Linked DNA regions of Actinoplanes teichomyceticus ATCC 31121. The protein of the gene in region 1 interacts with the protein of each later gene in a pairwise test. Links are inferred from orthologs where the notes say so. Each region holds a gene or a part of one and is shown on either strand. Other genes may lie near its edges.

Region 1 (9,029 bases):
AGAACGCGTAGACGAACTCGTTGTACTGCCCGATCCGGGCGGCGGAGAACCGGCAGGACAGGAACAGCGAGTTGACCCAGTCACCCTCGTCGATGTGGATCAGGTGCTCGATCAGCGCGCGGCCGGTCTTGAACCGGTAGCGGACCTTCTCGTCGGCGTAGGCCCGGACCTGCTTGCCCGGGAAGTCGACCACGATCGACTCGACGACCTCGCCGTCCGGGCCGAACGAGTCGGTCAGGTCGAAGCGGACCGGGCCGCCGACGCCGTTCGCCATGTAGATCGACTCTTCGAGCAGCGGCTCGATCCGCTTCTTCAGCTCGGCCAGCACGTCGATCTCCGGGTGCCGCCAGGACGCCTTCTCGGCGGCGATGATCGGGGCCTTGCGCTCCCGCATCTCCGCCAGGTGGGCGGCCTTGTTCGCGAAGAACTCCTCGACCGGCATCGGGTGGGTCGTGGTCTGCTTCGTGCCGCCCTCGGACAGCACGGTCACGCTGCCCGGCAGCTGCACGACCGCGTTGGTGCCGCCGACCTTGGCGTACTCGGCGAGGAACACCGACTGGTCCGGGAAGATGTTGCCCTCGTCACCGTGGATGTCGTTGAACTGCCAGAGCGAGTCGTCGAGGAAGCACGGCGGGCCGGCGATCGGGAAGACGTGGTCGGCCTTGAGGTCGTCGATGTAGCGCCAGGTGCGGTCGAACTGCCGCTCGCGCTTCTGCTTGCCGAACGCGGTCTTCGCGTTGTCCGGCAGCTCGTAGACCATCGGGTACCAGATCGCGCCGGAGAACTGCAGCATGTGCGCGTGCACGTGGCCCAGCTCGTTGAACCGGGTCAGGTCGGCCGGGCGGGCGTCGTTCTGGTTCAGCAGGCGGATGCCGTCGTACTCCACCCAGAGCGACGAGTCGCCGATCGGGCCGTCGGTCGGGCTGATCAGCGCCTGGATCATCACCTTGAGGCCGCCGTCGAGCTCGTGCACCTGGTCCGACCGGGTCCGCAGGAAGCTGGTGAAGCCCAGGGCGCGCAGCTCGTCCTCGAGCTGGCTGGTCGGGTACTCCGGCAGCAGGACGGTCGCCTTCTTGTTGACGAACCGCTTCAGGTGCTCCGCGTCGAAGTGGTCCCGGTGCAGATGGGAGACGTACAGGTAGTCGACGTTGCCCAGGGTCTCCCAGTCGAGCTGAGAGTTGTCCGGGAACGGGAACCAGGAGGCGAAGTACGCCGGGTTCACCCACGGATCGCACAGAATGCTGCCCGCGGCCGTGTCGATCCGCATGCTCGCATGGCCGGTGCCCGTGATCCGCACTTGTCGCTCCTCTGCTCGGCGGGTGTGTGACCGCATCGAAAGTACAGCCGGGTTGCCGGGTTCCGCCCGGCGACCCCGTGACAGACTGAATCCGTATCACCGATAAGCGACGAGGAGGACCGACGTGTCCGCGTTGGAAGAACATGAGGACGTCTACGCGCCGGACCAGCTGAAGCCGACCAACCGCCGGCGGGCCCAGCGCGGCGCGATCATCTCCGCGGCCATCCTGCTGCTCTACTTCTGGGGCAACCAGCAGGGCAACACCGAGAAGGTGTGGCTCGTCGTGCTCGCCGTCCTGCTGGTCGGCGCGGTGATCGGGGACATCGTGCTGCGCAAGGCCGGTCTGCGGCCGAACGACTGACCGGCCCGCACGACAAGGGAGGTCCCGCCGTCACCGGCCGGACCTCCCTTTTTCGATGCCTACCGGCGGCGCAGCAGGATGTCCTTGACCTCGCGGAGCGCCGCGTCGACCTCGGCCTCGAAGTAGCCGTTCGGCACCAGGCCGAACTGCAGCATGTCCAGGTCGTTCTCGTTCACCGGCATCGGGCCGCGACCGGTCATCGCCTGCAGGATGCCCTCGAACAGCCGGTCCACCTGCATCGGGTCGTACCCGCTGCCGAACCGCCGCGGCTGGAACGTGCGGCGCAACTGGTCCACCCGGTAGAGCTCGCCGCCGGGCTCGCCCATCGGCGGGCCGAGCTGCGGCTGCTGGGGCTGACCGTATCCACCGGGGGCGCCGCTCATCGGGGCGCCCGCCATCGGCGAGCCCGGCATCCCGGCCGGCGGCGGGGGCTGCATCGGGCCGCCCATCGGGGCCGGCGGCATCGGCGGGCCGCCGTAGCCGCGCGGGTCACGGTCGGGCATCCGGATCTCGGCGGTCATGTCCGTCTTGCCGTGCCGGCCCGGCTCGAAACCGCTGTACGAGGTGGGCTCGTCGTAGCCGCCCTGGTCGTAGCCCTGCGGGGCGTTGCGCTGCGGCAGCGGGGGCTGGCCGCCGTACGTGGTGGGCTCGTCGAACCGGCCGCCGTACGGATCGGGCTGCGGCATCTGCGGGCGCTGCGGCATCTGCGGAGGCATCGCCGGCGGCATCATCCGGTCGTCCCGCACCGGGGCCGGGATCCGCTCGGTCTGGGCCATGCCGGGGTTGCTCGGCGCGGGGCCGTTGAACTGCTGACCCGGGTTGTTGAACTGCGGGCCGGGGTTGCCGAACTGGGGGCCGCCCATGCCCGGACCACCCTGGCCACCCATGCCGGGACCGCCCATGCCGGGACCGCCGGGGCCACCCATGCCGGGACCGCCGGGGCCACCCATACCGGGGCCCATGCCGGGGCCGCCCGGGCCACCCATACCGGGGCCGGCATGGGCGTTGCGGGGCATACCGCCACCCGGACCGCCGGAGAGCGCCGGCGGGCCGCTGGGCTGCCCGATCGGGCCGGAACGGTCGATGGAGCCACGGTCGATCGCGCCGGACCGGTCGGCCGACAGGCCACCGCGCATCGAGTCACGCATCGGGTCGGCGGGGCGGCCACCACGCTCCTCGAACTCGGCGAGCTGCCGCTCCACCCGGTCCAGGTGCAGGTCCACCTGCCACTCGTCGTAACCCCCGAAGCGCACCCGGAAGACGACGTCGTGCACCTCCTGCGCGGCGACCGGCGGGCCGACCTGCTCACCGGCCAGGGTCGCCTCGACCCGGTCCAGGAAGGCGTCGACCTCGTCGACCTTGTAGCCCCGGCGCAGCGCGCGCCGCCGGAAACGCTGTCCCTGACTCGTCACAACGTCTCCCACTCCGCTCGCCGGGACTCACGCCCAGTCACTGTGCCACCTCCGCGTCGGCTGCGACGCCCCCTGCGCCCGCCTGCGTCAACTCTCCCGCGGCCAGCTGACCGCAGGCGCCGTCGATCTCCCGGCCGCGGGTGTCGCGCACCGTGGTCGCCACGCCCGCCTCACGCAGCCGCCGGACGAACTCCCGCTCGACCGGCTTGGGGCTGGCATCCCACTTGCTGCCCGGCGTCGGGTTCAGCGGGATGAGATTCACATGGGCCAGCTTGCCGTGCAGCAGGCGGCCGAGCAGGTCGGCACGCCAGGGCTGATCGTTTACGTCCCTGATCAGGGCGTATTCGATGGAAACCCGACGGCCGGTCTGCGCCGCGTAGTCGAACGCGGCATCGAGCACCTCGGCCACCTTCCAACGCTGGTTGACGGGCACAAGCTCATCGCGCAGATCATCATCGGGGGCGTGCAGTGACAACGCAAGAGTCACAGAGAGCTGTTCGGCGATCAACCGGCGCATTGCGGGCACCAAACCCACCGTCGAAACCGTGATGTGCCGTTGTGAGAGTCCCAGGCCCTCCGGAGCGGGCGCGGTCAGCCGCCGCACCGCCTCGATGACCCGCGGATAGTTGGCCAGCGGCTCGCCCATTCCCATGAACACCACCCGGGACAGCCGGGGCGGCGAGCCGGTGACCGCGCCCGAGGCGGCCACCCCGGCGAGATAGACCACCTGGTCGACGATCTCGGCCACCGACAGGTTGCGGGTCAGGCCCTGCTGGCCGGTCGCGCAGAACGGACAGGCCATGCCGCAGCCGGCCTGGCTCGACACGCACGCGGTGATCCGGTCCGGGTAGCCCATCAGGACGCTCTCGACCAGGGCGCCGTCGTGCAGCCGCCACAGCGTCTTGCGGGTGGCGCCGTCGTCGCAGGCCTGCTCGCGGATCGGGGTCAGCAGCGTGGGCAGCAGCTCGGTGGTGAGCTTGTCGCGCGCGGCGGACGGCAGATCCGTCATCGCCGCGGGGTCGCGCACCAGCCGGCCGAAGTAGTGGGTGGAGAGCTGCTTGGCCCGGAAGGCCGGCTCGCCCAGACCGGTCACCGCGGTCTTGCGCGCGGCGAGATCCAGGTCGGCGAGGTGGCGCGGGGGCATGCTGGGACGGCGGCGGGTGGTCACCGCGTCGGGCTGGTCGGGACTGATCGGGATGACCGGAAGAATCGTCATGGCATATCCAGTCTCCCACGCCCGCCGAGTTGGTCGCCCATAGCTAGTTCGGCGCGATGATCGCGAAGAGCAGGTAGGCCGTGGGGACCGCGAAGAGGATGGAGTCCAGCCGATCCATCAGCCCACCATGGCCGGGCAGCAGGTTGCTCATGTCCTTGATGCCGAGGTCGCGCTTGAGCATCGACTCGGCCAGGTCGCCCAGCACCGCGACCACCGAGATCGCCGCGCCGAAGAGCAGGCCGTAGTGGACCGGGACATCCATCAGGAAGAACAGCAGCGCGGCGCAGCCGAGGGCGGCCGCGGTCACCGACCCGGCGAAGCCCTCCCAGGACTTCTTCGGGCTGATCTTCGGGGCCATCGGGTGCTTGCCGAGGAAGACACCGGCGGCGTACCCGCCGGTGTCGGAGAGCACCACGCCGACCACGGTGCCGAGCACCCGCCAGGCGCCGTCCTCCTCCGGGCGCACCAGCATGGCGGCGAAGCTGAGCAGGAAGGGAACGTAGACCGCGATCAGGGTGATCGCGGTGAAGTCGCGGCGCAGCGCCGGCACCCCGTCGGCGAGACGCCACAGCGCGGCGGCGCCGATCGTGGCGACCAGGCCGAGGGTCAGCGCGTCGACCCCTTCGTACCAGGCCAACCCGGTCATCACCACGGTCCCGGCGATCAGCGGGACCAGCGGCGGCCGGGCGCCGATCGAGGCCATCGCGCGGACGGTCTCCCAGACCCCCACGGCGGCGGCCACCGCCACCACGCCCAGCAGCGCCGGCGGCCAGACCAGCAGCGCCGCGAGCACGACCAGGCCCAGGCTCAACCCGACCGCGATGGCGGCGGGCAGGTTACGCCCGGCCCGGCTCTTCCGGTCGGCCCGGCCACGGCCGGCCCGGCGCTTGCCCTTGACCCGCTTGCCGGGCGGCTCCGGCAGATCCTGCGCGGCGCTCATCGGGCCGTGCCGCGCCGGGACGCCACCCGCCGGCTCGTCCGCGTGCCGGGACGGATCGGGGTACGCCGGGACGGCCTGACTGCGCCGGTGCTCGGCATACGGATCCTCCGGGGTGCCGGGGGTGTGGTGGACGTACGGCGCCGGCACGCTCGTGTCGTCGCCGGAGGCCTGCCCGGCACGCGGATCGAGGTAGGACATCAGACTTCGAGCAGCTCGGCTTCCTTGTGCTTGACCAGCTCGTCGATCACCGAGACGTACCGGTGGGTGACGTCGTCGAGCTCCTTCTCGGCGCGACGGCCATCATCCTCGCCGGTCTCGCCGTCCTTGACCAGCTTGTCGATCTGCTCCTTGGCCTTGCGGCGCACGTTGCGGATCGCGACCCGGCCCTCCTCGGCCTTGGAACGGGCCACCTTGATCATGTCGCGGCGGCGTTCCTCGGTCATCTGCGGGAGGTGGATGCGCAGCTGGGTACCCTCGTTGTTCGGGTTCACCCCGAGGTCCGAGTCACGGATGGCGCGTTCGATCGGGCCGAGCTGGGTGTTGTCGTACGGCTTGACGATGACCATGCGGGGCTCCGGGATGCCGACGGAGGCCATCTGGGTCACCGGCGTGGGCGCGCCGTAGTAGTCCACCAGGATCTTCGAGAACATCGCCGGAGTGGCCCGGCCCGTCCGGATGGCGGCGAACTCCTCCTTGGCGTGTTCGACCGCGCTGTCCATCTTCTCTTCGGCCTCGAAGAGGGTTTCCTCGATCACCGGCTCTCCTCGCCTCCTTGCTGTCTTCGGTGGTGCGGGATGTGGGGACGTCGGGCGCGAGCGGGGCGTGAGCTCACGCGGTGATCAGTGTGCCGATCTTCTCGCCGGCGCACGCGCGCACGATGGTGTCGTCACCGTCCGCGCCGAAGACCAGCATCCGCAGCTTGTTCTCCTCGCAGAGGCTGAACGCCGCCTGGTCGGCCACCCGCAGCCCGCGCTGGATGACCTCCTGGAACGTGATGTGCTCCAGCTTGCGCGCGTCCGGGTCGATGCGCGGGTCGGCGGTGTAGACCCCGTCGACGCCGTTCTTGCTCATCAGCACCATGTCGGCGTGGATCTCCAGCGCCCGCTGGGCGGTCACCGTGTCGGTGGAGAAGTACGGCATGCCGGCGCCGGCGCCGAAGATCACGACGCGGCCCTTCTCCAGGTGCCGGATCGCCCGCAGCGGGATGTACGGCTCGGCGACCTGGGCCATCGTGATGGCCGTCTGCACGCGGGTCTCGATGCCCTCCTTCTCCAGGAAGTCCTGGAGGGCCAGGCAGTTCATCACCGTGCCCAGCATGCCCATGTAGTCCGCGCGGTTGCGGTCCATGCCACGCTTCTGCAGCTCGGCGCCGCGGAAGAAGTTGCCGCCGCCGACCACCACGGCCACCTGGATGCCGCGCCGGTTCACCGTCGCGATCTGCCGGGCCAGCGCCTGCACCACGTCGGGGTCGACACCGACCGCGCCACCACCGAAGACCTCGCCGGACAGTTTCAGCACGACCCGGCGCGGCCGCATGGTCGGCGGGTTCTGATCGTCAACCGTGGCGGACTGCTCGGTCACCATCGTCATGAGACCCGCCTTCCCTTCACTTTCTGCAGGAGACCTTATGCGACCGGGAGGCCGGACGCTCAATCGCGTGCCCGACCTCCCGTACCAACAGCTTGCGGAGCCTTACTCCTGGCCGACCTCGTACCGGACGAAGCGGGTGACCTCGATACCGGCCTCGGTGATGACCTGCTTGACCGTCTTCTTGTTGTCGACGACCGAGGCCTGCTCCAGCAGGACGAAGTCCTTGAAGAAGGAGTTCACCCGGCCCTCGATGATCTTCGGCAGGGCCTGCTCGGGCTTGCCCTCCTCGCGAGCGGTCTGCTCGGCGATCCGGCGCTCCGACTCGACGACCTCGGCCGGAACCTCGTCCCGGGTGAGGTACTTCGGCCGCATCGCGGCGATCTGCATGCCGACGCCACGGGCGTCCGCGTCACCGGCCTCGTCGGTCTTGCCGGTGTACTCCACCAGCACGCCGACCTGCGGCGGCAGGTCCTGCGCCTTGCGGTGCAGGTAGACCGCGACGGTGCCGTCCAGGATCGTGAAGCGGTTCAGGACGATCTTCTCACCGATCTTGGCGGCGTAGTCCTGGACCAGGTCGGCGACCGTCTTGCCGTCCTCGATCGTGGCGGCCAGCAGCGCGGCGGCGTCGGCGATCCTGTGCTGCTCACCGAACTCGGCCAGGCGCTGGCCCAGCGCGACGAAGTCCGGGGTCTTCGCCACGAAGTCGGTCTCGCAGTTCAGCTCGAGCAGAGCCTTGCCGGAGTGGCTGACGATGCCGTTGGCGGCGGTGCGCCCGGCCCGCTTGCCGACGTCCTTCGCGCCCTTGATGCGCAGGAACTCGACGGCCTTGTCGAAGTCGCCGTCCGCCTCCTCCAGCGCCTTCTTGCAGTCCATCATGCCGGCACCGGTGAGGTCGCGGAGCTTCTTCACGTCCGCGGCGGTGTAGTTAGCCATGACTCTTCTCTCGATGTCAGTCGGGATTCGGCCGCCGCCACCGGCGAGTGGCGGCGGCCGGAAGCACGTCGGTTGACTTACTCGGCGGGGACGGCGGCCGGAGCGGCAGCGGTCGCGTCGGCGGGCTGCTCGGCCTTCTTCTCGGCGCCCTCGTAGAGGTCCCGCTCCCACTCGGGCAGCGGCTCACCGGCGGCGACGGTGCCGGCCTCCGGCTTGGCGTCGGCGTCACCGCGGTTGCGGCCGGAACGGGCGATCAGGCCGTCGGCGACCGCGGCGGCGATGACCTTGGTCAGCAGCTCGGCGGAGCGGATCGCGTCGTCGTTGCCCGGGATCGGGAAGTCGACCTCGTCCGGGTCGCAGTTGGTGTCCAGCACCGCGATGACCGGGATGCCCAGCTTGCGGGCCTCGTCGACGGCGATGTGCTCCTTCTTGGTGTCCACGACCCAGATCGCCGACGGCGTCTTGGTCATGTCCCGAAGGCCACCGAGCGTCTTGGTGAGCTTGGTCTTCTCCCGGAAGAGCTGGAGGGTCTCCTTCTTGGTGTAACCGGCGGCGGTGCCGCTCAGGTCACCCAGGGCCTCGAGCTCCTTCATCCGCTGAAGGCGCTTGTACACCGTCTGGAAGTTGGTCAGCATGCCGCCGAGCCAACGGTGGTTCACGTACGGCTGGCCGACCCGCGTCGCCTGCTCGGCGATGGCCTCCTGGGCCTGCTTCTTGGTGCCGACGAAGAGGATGTGGCCACCCTCGGCGACGGTGTCCCGGACGAAGCTGTACGCCTTCTCGATGTAGTCGAGGGTCTGGCGCAGGTCGATGATGTAGATACCGTTGCGCTCGGTGAAGATGAAGCGCTTCATCTTCGGGTTCCAGCGCCGGGTCTGGTGCCCGAAGTGGACACCGCTCTCCAGCAGCTGACGCATGGTCACGACGGCCATGGTGGTGCTCCCTGATCTTCCCTGGTTGTCACACCCACCGGCGGTGGGTGTCCTGGCGCCCGGTCGACGGCCACGGTCGGACCCGAATCAGATCGGGACCAGGGAGGGCTGTCGCCGGCGGCCGGCGCTGTGGGAACAGCACTCGGAACCGTCGGAGGGCGCGCGAGGTCGACCGCGTGGGCGGTCGCCGCCGACAAGCATACGCCAACGCGCCGGGCGCGCTTGTGGTGCCCTTTCTTCCGTCCTGCGCGCGGGTCCGGGCCGAGGCTGGTCCGGGGCGATGCCGGGCAGGGGGAGCGGGTCCCCGGCGCGGAGCGGGTCCCCGGCGCGGAGCGGGTCCCCGGCGCG
Region 2 (8,989 bases), 5.3 Mb from region 1 along the record:
CTACGGCACCTCGGTGCTCGGCGTGCGCACGGTCGAGGTGGCCGGCGCGCAGACGCTCGGCGCGGAACAGGTGCGCGCCGCGGCGGCGGTGCCGGCCGGTCGCCCGCTCGCCCGGGTGGACCTGGACGACGTGGCGGCCCGGGTGCGCGGGCTGGCCCCGGTGGACCGGGTGGTGGCGAGCCGCGAGTGGCCGTCCACCCTCCGGATCGAGGTGGTCGAGCGGGTCGCGGTGGCCGCGGTGCCGGTCCGCGGCCAGTTCGAGCTGATCGACGACGACGGCGTGCCCTTCCGGGTGGTCGCCGCGCCGCCGGCCGGCCTCCCGCTGGCCCGGCTGGCGACGCCCGGCCCGGCCGACGCGAACACCCACTCGGCGCTGACCGTGCTCGCCGCGCTGAGTGACGACCTGCGGGAGCAGCTCGTGGCGATCTCGGTCACCTCGCCGGTGGCGATCCGCCTGGAGCTGCGCAAGGACCGGGTGGTCATCTGGGGTGACGACACCGACAGCGAGCAGAAGAGCAAGGTGGCCACGGCGCTGTTGCGGCGCAAGGGCGACGAGATCGACGTCAGTGCCCCGACGGTCGTGACGATCCGATAATTAAATACCTAAACAGACAAAAACGTACGAACGGAATATAACCGTCGAGGTTACGGGTGAGTCGCATACTCACCTCGTAAGCGGACGCGACACGCCGCCCGGGTTCTTTGGTCGCGGCGCGATGTCCGCATACGTTGCGTCGAGAGGTTTGAGTGGTTGACATAACTCTAAACCTCTAGTAGAGGGTGAGGGTTTCCTCGCCCTCCCTTGTACGGCAGCGGATGTCGAAGTGCGGTTCCTCCCCGGAGCCGCAGGGGCCCTCGGCATCCGCCAACCCCGGAAGGGAAGGCTGAGCCCGATGACACCTCCGCACAACTACCTTGCGGTCATCAAGGTCGTCGGCATCGGCGGCGGCGGCGTGAACGCCGTGAACCGCATGATCGAGGTTGGGCTCAAAGGCGTCGAGTTCATCGCGATCAACACCGATGCCCAGGCTTTGCTGATGAGCGACGCCGACGTCAAGCTGGACGTCGGCCGGGAACTGACCCGCGGTCTCGGCGCCGGCGCGCAGCCCGACGTCGGCAAGAACGCCGCCGAGGACCACCGCGACGAGATCGAGGAGGTCCTCAAGGGGGCCGACATGGTCTTCGTGACCTGTGGCGAGGGCGGCGGCACCGGCACCGGCGGCGCGCCCGTGGTGGCGAACATCGCCCGCAAGCTGGGCGCGCTCACCATCGGCGTGGTGACCCGGCCGTTCTCGTTCGAGGGCAAGCGGCGGCAGGTCCAGGCCGAGGCCGGCATCGACGAGCTGCGCAACCAGTGCGACACGCTGATCGTGATCCCGAACGACCGGCTCCTGGCGCTCGGCGACCGCGGCATCAGCATGATGGACGCGTTCCGGCAGGCCGACCAGGTGCTGCTCTCCGGTGTTCAGGGCATCACCGACCTGATCACCACCCCGGGTCTGATCAACCTGGACTTCGCCGACGTCAAGAGCGTGATGAGCAACGCGGGCAGCGCGCTCATGGGCATCGGTAGCGCGCGGGGCGACAACCGCGCGGTCGAGGCCGCCGAGCGGGCCATCTCCAGCCCCCTGCTGGAGCAGAGCATGGACGGCGCGCGCGGCGTGCTGCTCTCCATCGCCGGTGGCTCCGACCTCGGCCTGTTCGAGATCAACGACGCGGCGCAGCTGGTCACCGACGCGGCGCACCCGGACGCGAACATCATCTTCGGTGCGGTGATCGACGACGCGCTCGGCGACGAGGTGCGGGTGACCGTGATCGCGGCCGGATTCGACGGGGGCTCGCCCTCGTACAAGCCGGCCGAGCCGGTGCGCAAGCAGGTGCCGCCGCCGGCCCAGACGCCGAGCCCGGCCGCCCCGGCCTCGCCGATCACGTCGACGTCGCTGACCACGCACCAGCAGCCGCCGACGCAGGCCACGCCGACGCCGCGCAAGGTGCTCTTCGACGACGTGGACGTGCCGGACTTCCTGAAGAACGGTTCGTGACCGCGTCCGGTGGCCGAGGGTTGAAAAGTTGAGTGACGACAGGCGGCGGGCCGAGCTCGCCGCCAACCTCCAGCTGGTGCGGGAGCGGATCGAGCGCGCCTGCGTGGCGGCCGGGCGGTCCCCGGGGTCGGTGACCCTGACCGCGGTGACCAAGACGTACCCGGCGAGTGACGTGCTGTTGCTCGCCGGGCTCGGCGTCACCGACGTCGGGGAGAACAAGGATCAGGAGGCGGCCGGGAAGGCCGCGCAGGCCCGCGCCGCCGGCGTGCGCCTGCGCTGGCACTTCGTCGGCCAGTTGCAGCGCAACAAGGCCAGATCGGTTGCCTCGTACGCGGATGTGGTCGAGTCCGTCGACTCGCTGCGCCTGGCCGCCGCGCTGGACCGGGCCGCCCTCGCGGTCCGCGACCGGCCGCTCGACGTGCTCGTCCAGGTGAGTCTGGACGGCGACCCGGCACGCGGCGGGGCGGCCGGTGACGATCTCTGGCGGGTATCCGACGCGGTGGCCTCTTCGGACGGTCTGCGTCTGGGCGGCGTGATGGCGGTCGCCCCCCGTGGCTGGGAGCCCGGCCGCGCCTTCGAACGACTTGCCGAACTGGCTGGCCGGATAGTTGCGACACATCCCGGTGCAACCACCGTCTCCGCGGGTATGAGTGGCGACCTGGAGGAGGCGATCCGGCATGGGGCGACACACGTACGGATCGGTACATCTTTACTCGGGATGCGAAACTCGCTGCGGTAGCCTTGCGGCGGGCAGCAAACTACACAGGTGTTGTTTTGCGCGACGTGCCACCGCCCGGCGGCCGTTGCGTCCGACGACGCAGCGTCGCAGCGGGTCACGGGTCCTGATCGGACTCCGGTGTCCGGCTCGCCAGGGGGGAAGCGGCACGCCAGAGGGGGCGCGGGCCGCAACAGCGGACGGAGGTGGGGGCACATGAGTACTTTCCGGAAGGCGGCCGTCTGGCTGGGGCTCGCCGAGGAGGACGACGACCGCGACTACGAGGACCGGGGATACCGCGAGAGCTCCTACCGCTCCGCCCGGGACCGTGATCGCGACCGGGACCGCTACTCCGCCGCCGACCGGTACTCCGACGGCTTCGACGACGACGACGTCGAGGAGGAGCGCGCGGTGCCGCGCACGCGCTCCGACCGGGACCGCTCCGACCGGGTCGAGCGCGCCGGCCGGCTCAGCGAGCGCGTCTCCTCGGTGCGTGCCGAACTGGACCGGGACGACGACGACCGGATCGAGCGGGCCAGTGTCCGTTCCATCACCCGTCCCTCGGTGGCGCCCGAGCAGCCCTCGGCGCTGACCTACTCCACCCGGGAGAACCTGGCGCTCGCCCCGCAGCCGCCGGTCCACCAGCCGCAGGTGCACCAGCGCCCGGTCGAGGACGAGCAGCGGTACCAGATCACCACGCTGCACCCGACCACGTACCGGGAGGCCCGGACGATCGGCGAGCATTTCCGCGACGGCGTCCCGGTCATCATCAATCTCACCGAGATGGACGAGTCCGACGCCCGCCGTCTCGTGGACTTCGCCGCCGGGCTGGCTTTCGGCCTGCGGGGTACGATCGAGCGCGTGACCAACCGGGTTTTCCTGCTCTCACCGGCGAATGTCCAGGTCACCGCGGAGGACAAGGCCAAGATCGCTGAGGGCGGCTTCTTCACCCAGAGTTGACCCGAACGAGGGATCCGCCGGACGTGCTGTCGATCGTGTTCCAAATCCTCTATCTGTTGGTGTACCTCTTCTTCCTCGTGCTGCTGAGCAGGTTCGTCATGGGGGCGGTCCTCCAGTACGGACGCCGCTGGCAGCCGAGCCGGGGCGCGTCCGCCGCACTCGAATTGGTGTGGAGCGTCACGGATCCGCCCCTCAAGGCGTTGAGGCGTGTGATCCCACCGCTGCGCATTGGTAACGTGAGTTTGGACCTGGCTTCCATCGTGCTGCTGGTTATCCTGTTCGTGCTCATGGAGTTAGTGCTAGTTCGCCTCATCTAGACCTACAGATAGACAGCAGCCTCAACCGCGGCCGCGACTGACCCGAGGAGTTTCGATGCCGCTGACCCCGGCCGACGTGCATAACGTCGCCTTCAAGAAGCCCCCGATCGGCAAGCGGGGGTATGACGAGGAGGAGGTCGACGCCTTCCTGGACGAGGTCGAGCGCGAGCTCGCCCGTCTGATCGAGGAGAACAACGAGCTGCGCGCCCAGGTGGAGCGCGGCGGTCGGGGTGGCGCGCCAGCCGGCCCGGGTGCCGACCCCCGCCTCGCGGCCGAGCTCAACGACCTGAAGGCCCAGCTCGACCGCGTGCAGCGGGACAAGTCGGCGGCCGAGCAGGCTGCCCGCCAGATGCAGGCCGAGCTGGAGCAGGTGCGCGCCCAGGGCCCCGGCCCCGGCGCCGGCCCGACCGGCGCCGACGGCGAGCAGCAGGCTCTCCGGGTGCTGATGATGGCCCAGCGCACCGCCGACGACCACGTGTCCGACGCCCGGCGCGAGGCCGACAAACTCCTGTCCGACGCCCGCTCCAAGGCGGAGGAGGTCACCCGCGAGGCCCGGGCCAAGGCCGACGCCCTCGAGCGCGACGCGCGTCAGCGGCACCAGGAGGCGATGGGCGGCCTGGACGCCAAGCGGACCGCGCTGCAGAAGCACATCGAGGAGCTCAAGCAGTTCGAGCGGGAGTACCGCACCCGCCTGAAGGCGTACCTGGAGAGCCAGCTGCGCGACCTCGACGGCCGTGGCCAGGGCTTGGAGGCCGAGATGGCCCGGGCCGACGCGAGCCGTGCGGTCGGTGGCACCGGTGGTCTCGCCGCGGCCGGCCTGGCCGGGTCGTACGGCGGCCGGGCCAACGCCATCGAATCGGGTCGCTGACCACAGCCCGGAGCACCTCGACGAGGATGAGCCATGATTCCTGCTAGTTTCCCGCTCATCCTCGTCGCGGTGGTGTGCCTCGCGATCGGTCTGATCCGGGGGTCGAGCAGTCTGCTCATAGCGTCGATCGTGGCCAGCCTGCTGGCCGCGGTCGCTCTCGTCATCGGCGCACGCCAGAACGCCGCTGCTCGCCGCTCCGGCCGCCCGGGCGACACCCCGCCGGGGCCGCGCCGCACCGCCGGGGCGCCCTCCGCCGCCCACGATTCTGCCCCGGCCGGCGCCACGCCCGCAGCCGATTCCGGGCACCCCGGCGACTCGCCGCACGCCACCCGCGCGCCCCACGCCTCCGAGTCTCCCGAGCCCGCTGACCTCTCCGCGGCGACGGGACGAACCGACCCGAACGGCTTTCCCGCCGCCACCGCTGATCCGCTATACGAGAATCGGCCCGCAACGGATCAGAACGCCGGCGATCTTCCCCGGACGCCCGATCCGGCGCCCGCCGCGGGAACACACCTGCCGGACGAATCGGCCGCCGCCGACTACCACGCCGCCTCGTCGGTCATCGGCGCGGCCCGCAGCAGCGAGGGCGACGACCAGTCCTGGCGCCGGCCTGCCGCCAAGCCGCCCGCTCCGTCCCCGGAGCCCGCCGGGACCCGCCCCGCTCCGGCCGGCGCCGCCACGCATCCGCAGCCCGCGACTGAGCCCGACCATGCCGGGGCCGGGTCCGGCGACCATGCCGACGCCCACCCCGAGCCGGTGCCGGGCGGGCCCGGCACGGCAGCGCGCGGCTTCTCGGCCCCGCCGTCGGGCGCCGCGCCGGGCCGGTCCGTGCCGGAGGCGTCCGCCGCCGACTCCCCGGGCCTGGGCGACGAGTTCGCCGAGCCGGACGCCGACGACCCCGACGACGAGCCGCTGCCCCAGTCGGTCCGCCCCACCGACGCCGTCCAGGTGGCCCGGCTCGACACCGAGGTCCTCGTGGTCGACAGCCGGCCGCGCTATCACATGGCCGACTGCCCGCACCTGGTCGGCCGCCTGACCGAGCCGCTGCCCGCCGCCGAAGCCGTCGAGCTGGGCTTCAGCCCTTGCGGGCTGTGCCGGCCGGTCGACCGCCTGCTCGCTGCCGAGGCCCATCACTGACCGGGCGCCCGGGCTGCCCGGGGTGGGTGCCCGGCTCGGAGGCGTCGCCGGGCCGGGTCGCGCCGGGTGGATGCCGGCCCCGGGGCCGGTATCGGATCGTGGCGTGACGCCGACCGGGCCGGGTCGGCACGAGCGTCGGCCGATGCTTCCGTGAGCGTTATTCTCCGCCGGTGCGGGGTGCGCGGGGTGAGCCGGCGGACGGCACAATGTCGGGCATGGCCAAGCGGGAGGTGCCCTCCGGGGTCTCGGTGCCGGTGCGGGTCCGGCCGGGCGCAGGCCGGACCCGGGTCGGTGGGCGGTATGCCGGTCCCCACGGCCCGGCGCTGATCATCGCGGTGGGCGCGCCCGCGGTGGACGGCAAGGCGACCGAGGCGGTCCGCCGGGCTCTCGCTGACGCGCTCGGCGTGCGCGCCGCCGACGTGGCGCTGCGGATCGGCGCCACCAGCCGCGACAAGGTCTTCACCGTCGACGCCCCGGCGGCGGATCTCGAAGCTCGCCTCACCCGGCTCCTCGACGCCTGACCGGCCCTCCACGGGCCTGGCCGGCCGTGCTGTCGCTCGGCCCGACTGACCGGCCGACCGCCGCGCGGTCTCTCGGCGGGCTGGACTGCCCGCGCGGTCTCTCGGCGGGCTGGACTGCCCGCGCGGTCTCTCGGCGGGCTGGACTGCCCGCGCGGTCTCTCGGCGGGCCGGACCGCCCGCGCGGTCCTGTCGGCCGGATCGCCCGCGCGGTCTCTCGGCGGGCCGGACTGCCCGCGCGGTCTCTCGGCGGGCCGGACTGCCCGCGCGGTCCTGTCGGCCGGATCGCCCGCGCTGTCCTGTCTCCTGGCCGGACGCCGGACTGACCGGTCGCCGGCACCGGCCGCGGGTCGTCGCGCCGGCACGGCTCCGGGCGGGTGGGTGAAACGGCCTCAAGGGGAGAGTGACACCGGGTGATGTAGAAGTGACAGCCGGTGTATCGTCGGGTATCCGATCGACGGCTGGAGCGTTCGTACCGGTTTGTCGGCCGAAGGGGACTCGTCGGGTTGTCGGGGCATCCCGCCTTCCGTATCGTTGCCAGCCTCCGGGGTGCGCGGCGCTGTTCCAGCCGCGCCATTTGTGCAGGTGGGGCAAGATCTACGGCGGCGGCCGCGGGAGTGGTCGCCGGGCCGGGCACCCGACACCGACCGAGCGCGTGGCGGCCGGAGTCGATCCGGCGAACGACCGGCGGCACGGCCGGTCCGGTGCGCCGCGCGGGGGCGCGCCAGGCAGGTTCGGGCCCGCACGGACACGACAACCGAAGCGATGCGTAGAGCGGCGAGGCCGCCGCGAAGGCCCAGCCGGCCGCCGGGCAGAGGGCAACCGGCCGCACGGAGCAACGCCAACCGATCGTCCGGGAGGCGGTGCCCGGGCGGCGGGACAAGGCGGCGCCGGTGGGCGGTCCGGGCGGCGGGGCAAGGCGTTGCCGGGGCGGTGCCGCAGGGCGGCCCGGGCAGCGGGGCAGGACGGTCCGGGGCGACCCGGGCGGATACGGGGAAGACAGAGGAACCGGCCGGCCGGTCCGGCGTACCGGTTCCGAGGACCGCTGATCGCCGCGCCGGGCGCGGCCGAGGGAGCGACGATGGCCAAGGCAACCGACATCCGGACCGCTGCGAGCGGCGCGGCCGCGACCGAGCGGTCCCGAACCGCGGCGGAGACCGAGGAGATCCGGGAGGCTCTGGTGGCGCGGCTCAACGAGCTGCAGGCCGAGTACGATCAGGCGCTCAGTGCGATCACCGAGCTTTCGCGCGAGCGGCTCGCCGACTCGGCCGGGGACGACCAGGCCGACACCGGCACCAAGACGTTCGAGCGGGAGCAGGAGATCACGCTGGCCAACAACCTGCTCGAGCGGATCACACAGGTGGAACGTGCCATCGACCGGCTCGGGTCGGGCAACTACGGTTGGTGCGAGCGGTGCGGCAACCAGATCCCGGTCGAGCGACTGGCCGCCTTCCCGTCCGCGACCCTGTGTGTCTCTTGCAAGCAACTGGAGGAAAGACGCTGAACGCCGAAAAGGCCACCCGGTTCGCTCCGCGCGCGGTGGCGGTGCTGGGCGCCACCGCGCTGGTCGCGCTGGCGGTCGACCAGTGGGTGAAACACCTCTCCACCGAGAATCTGGACCCGGACGAGCCGGTCCGGATCCTCGGTGGCCTGATCTATCTGTCGCTGCTGCGCAACAGCGGGGCGGCGTTCAGCTTCGGCAGCGCGTACACCTGGGTGTTCCCGGTGATCACGCTGGTGGTGGTGGGCTGGATCGCCTGGATGGCGAGCCGGCTGCGCTCGGTGCCCTGGGCGGTGGCGCTCGGGCTGGTGCTCGGCGGCGCGCTGGGCAACCTGACCGACCGGCTGTTCCGGGCGCCCGGCCCGTTCCAGGGGCACGTGGTCGACATGATCAGCGCGTTCGCGCCGTACGGTGAGCGGTTCGCGGTCTTCAACATCGCGGACAGCTGCCTGACCGTCGGCGTCTGCCTCGCGGTGATCCTGGAGTTGACCGGCCGGCAGCGCGACGGCAGCCGGTTGCGCAGCACGAGCACGAGCGGGACGGAAGCCGACACCGGCGCCACGACCGGGACGGAGGAGCGGGCATGAGCGGGACGCGTTCCCTTCCGGTGCCGGACGGGCTCGACGGGATGCGGCTGGACCAGGCCGTCTCCCGGCTGTTCGGGCTGTCCCGGACGGCCGCGGCGACGCTGGTCGAGGCCGGTGACGCGCTGGTCGACGGCATCCCCCGGCCGAAGTCGGACAAGGTGACCGCCGGCGCGTGGCTCGAGGTGACCCTGCCCGCCCCGGTCACCGCGCCGGTGCTGGTGGCCGAGCCGGTGCACGGGATGTCGGTGATCTACAGCGACGACGACATCGTGGTGGTCGACAAGCCGGTCGGCGTGGCCGCGCACCCGAGCCCCGGCTGGACCGGGCCGACCGTGGTCAGCGGG

What was found.
Region 2: the proteins of rlmN (region 1) and ftsZ interact in binary tests that used the Escherichia coli proteins (3 or more experiments, as listed by UniProt). The link is inferred for Actinoplanes teichomyceticus ATCC 31121 from one-to-one orthologs.

The regions. Positions count from the first base shown.
Region 1 is NZ_CP023865.1:7,104,083-7,113,111, forward strand. The notes cover bases 2,198-5,093. They hold rlmN (dual-specificity RNA methyltransferase RlmN), read right to left. Parts: upstream 4,287-5,093; coding sequence 3,108-4,286; downstream 2,198-3,107. Other genes in these bases: ACTEI_RS31100 (DivIVA domain-containing protein), read right to left, coding at 2,198-3,070; ACTEI_RS31110 (phosphatidate cytidylyltransferase), read right to left, coding at 4,330-5,093. Outside these bases: ACTEI_RS31090 (Rieske 2Fe-2S domain-containing protein), read right to left, coding at 1-1,297; ACTEI_RS31095 (DUF2631 domain-containing protein), read left to right, coding at 1,422-1,658; more of ACTEI_RS31100, read right to left, coding at 1,718-2,197; more of ACTEI_RS31110, read right to left, coding at 5,094-5,424; frr (ribosome recycling factor), read right to left, coding at 5,424-5,981; pyrH (UMP kinase), read right to left, coding at 6,055-6,762; tsf (translation elongation factor Ts), read right to left, coding at 6,919-7,749; rpsB (30S ribosomal protein S2), read right to left, coding at 7,827-8,681.
Region 2 is NZ_CP023865.1:1,789,848-1,798,836, forward strand. What follows is about bases 112-2,967. They hold ftsZ (cell division protein FtsZ), read left to right. Parts: upstream 112-893; coding sequence 894-2,042; downstream 2,043-2,967. Other genes in these bases: ACTEI_RS08175 (cell division protein FtsQ/DivIB), read left to right, coding at 112-595; ACTEI_RS08185 (YggS family pyridoxal phosphate-dependent enzyme), read left to right, coding at 2,071-2,781. In the rest of the region: more of ACTEI_RS08175, read left to right, coding at 1-111; ACTEI_RS08190 (cell division protein SepF), read left to right, coding at 2,974-3,717; ACTEI_RS08195 (YggT family protein), read left to right, coding at 3,741-4,034; ACTEI_RS08200 (DivIVA domain-containing protein), read left to right, coding at 4,090-4,902; ACTEI_RS08205 (hypothetical protein), read left to right, coding at 4,936-6,039; ACTEI_RS08210 (DUF167 domain-containing protein), read left to right, coding at 6,255-6,560; ACTEI_RS08215 (TraR/DksA family transcriptional regulator), read left to right, coding at 7,639-8,061; lspA (signal peptidase II), read left to right, coding at 8,034-8,645; ACTEI_RS08225 (RluA family pseudouridine synthase), read left to right, coding at 8,642-8,989. UniProt on the Escherichia coli protein: Essential cell division protein that forms a contractile ring structure (Z ring) at the future cell division site. The regulation of the ring assembly controls the timing and the location of cell division.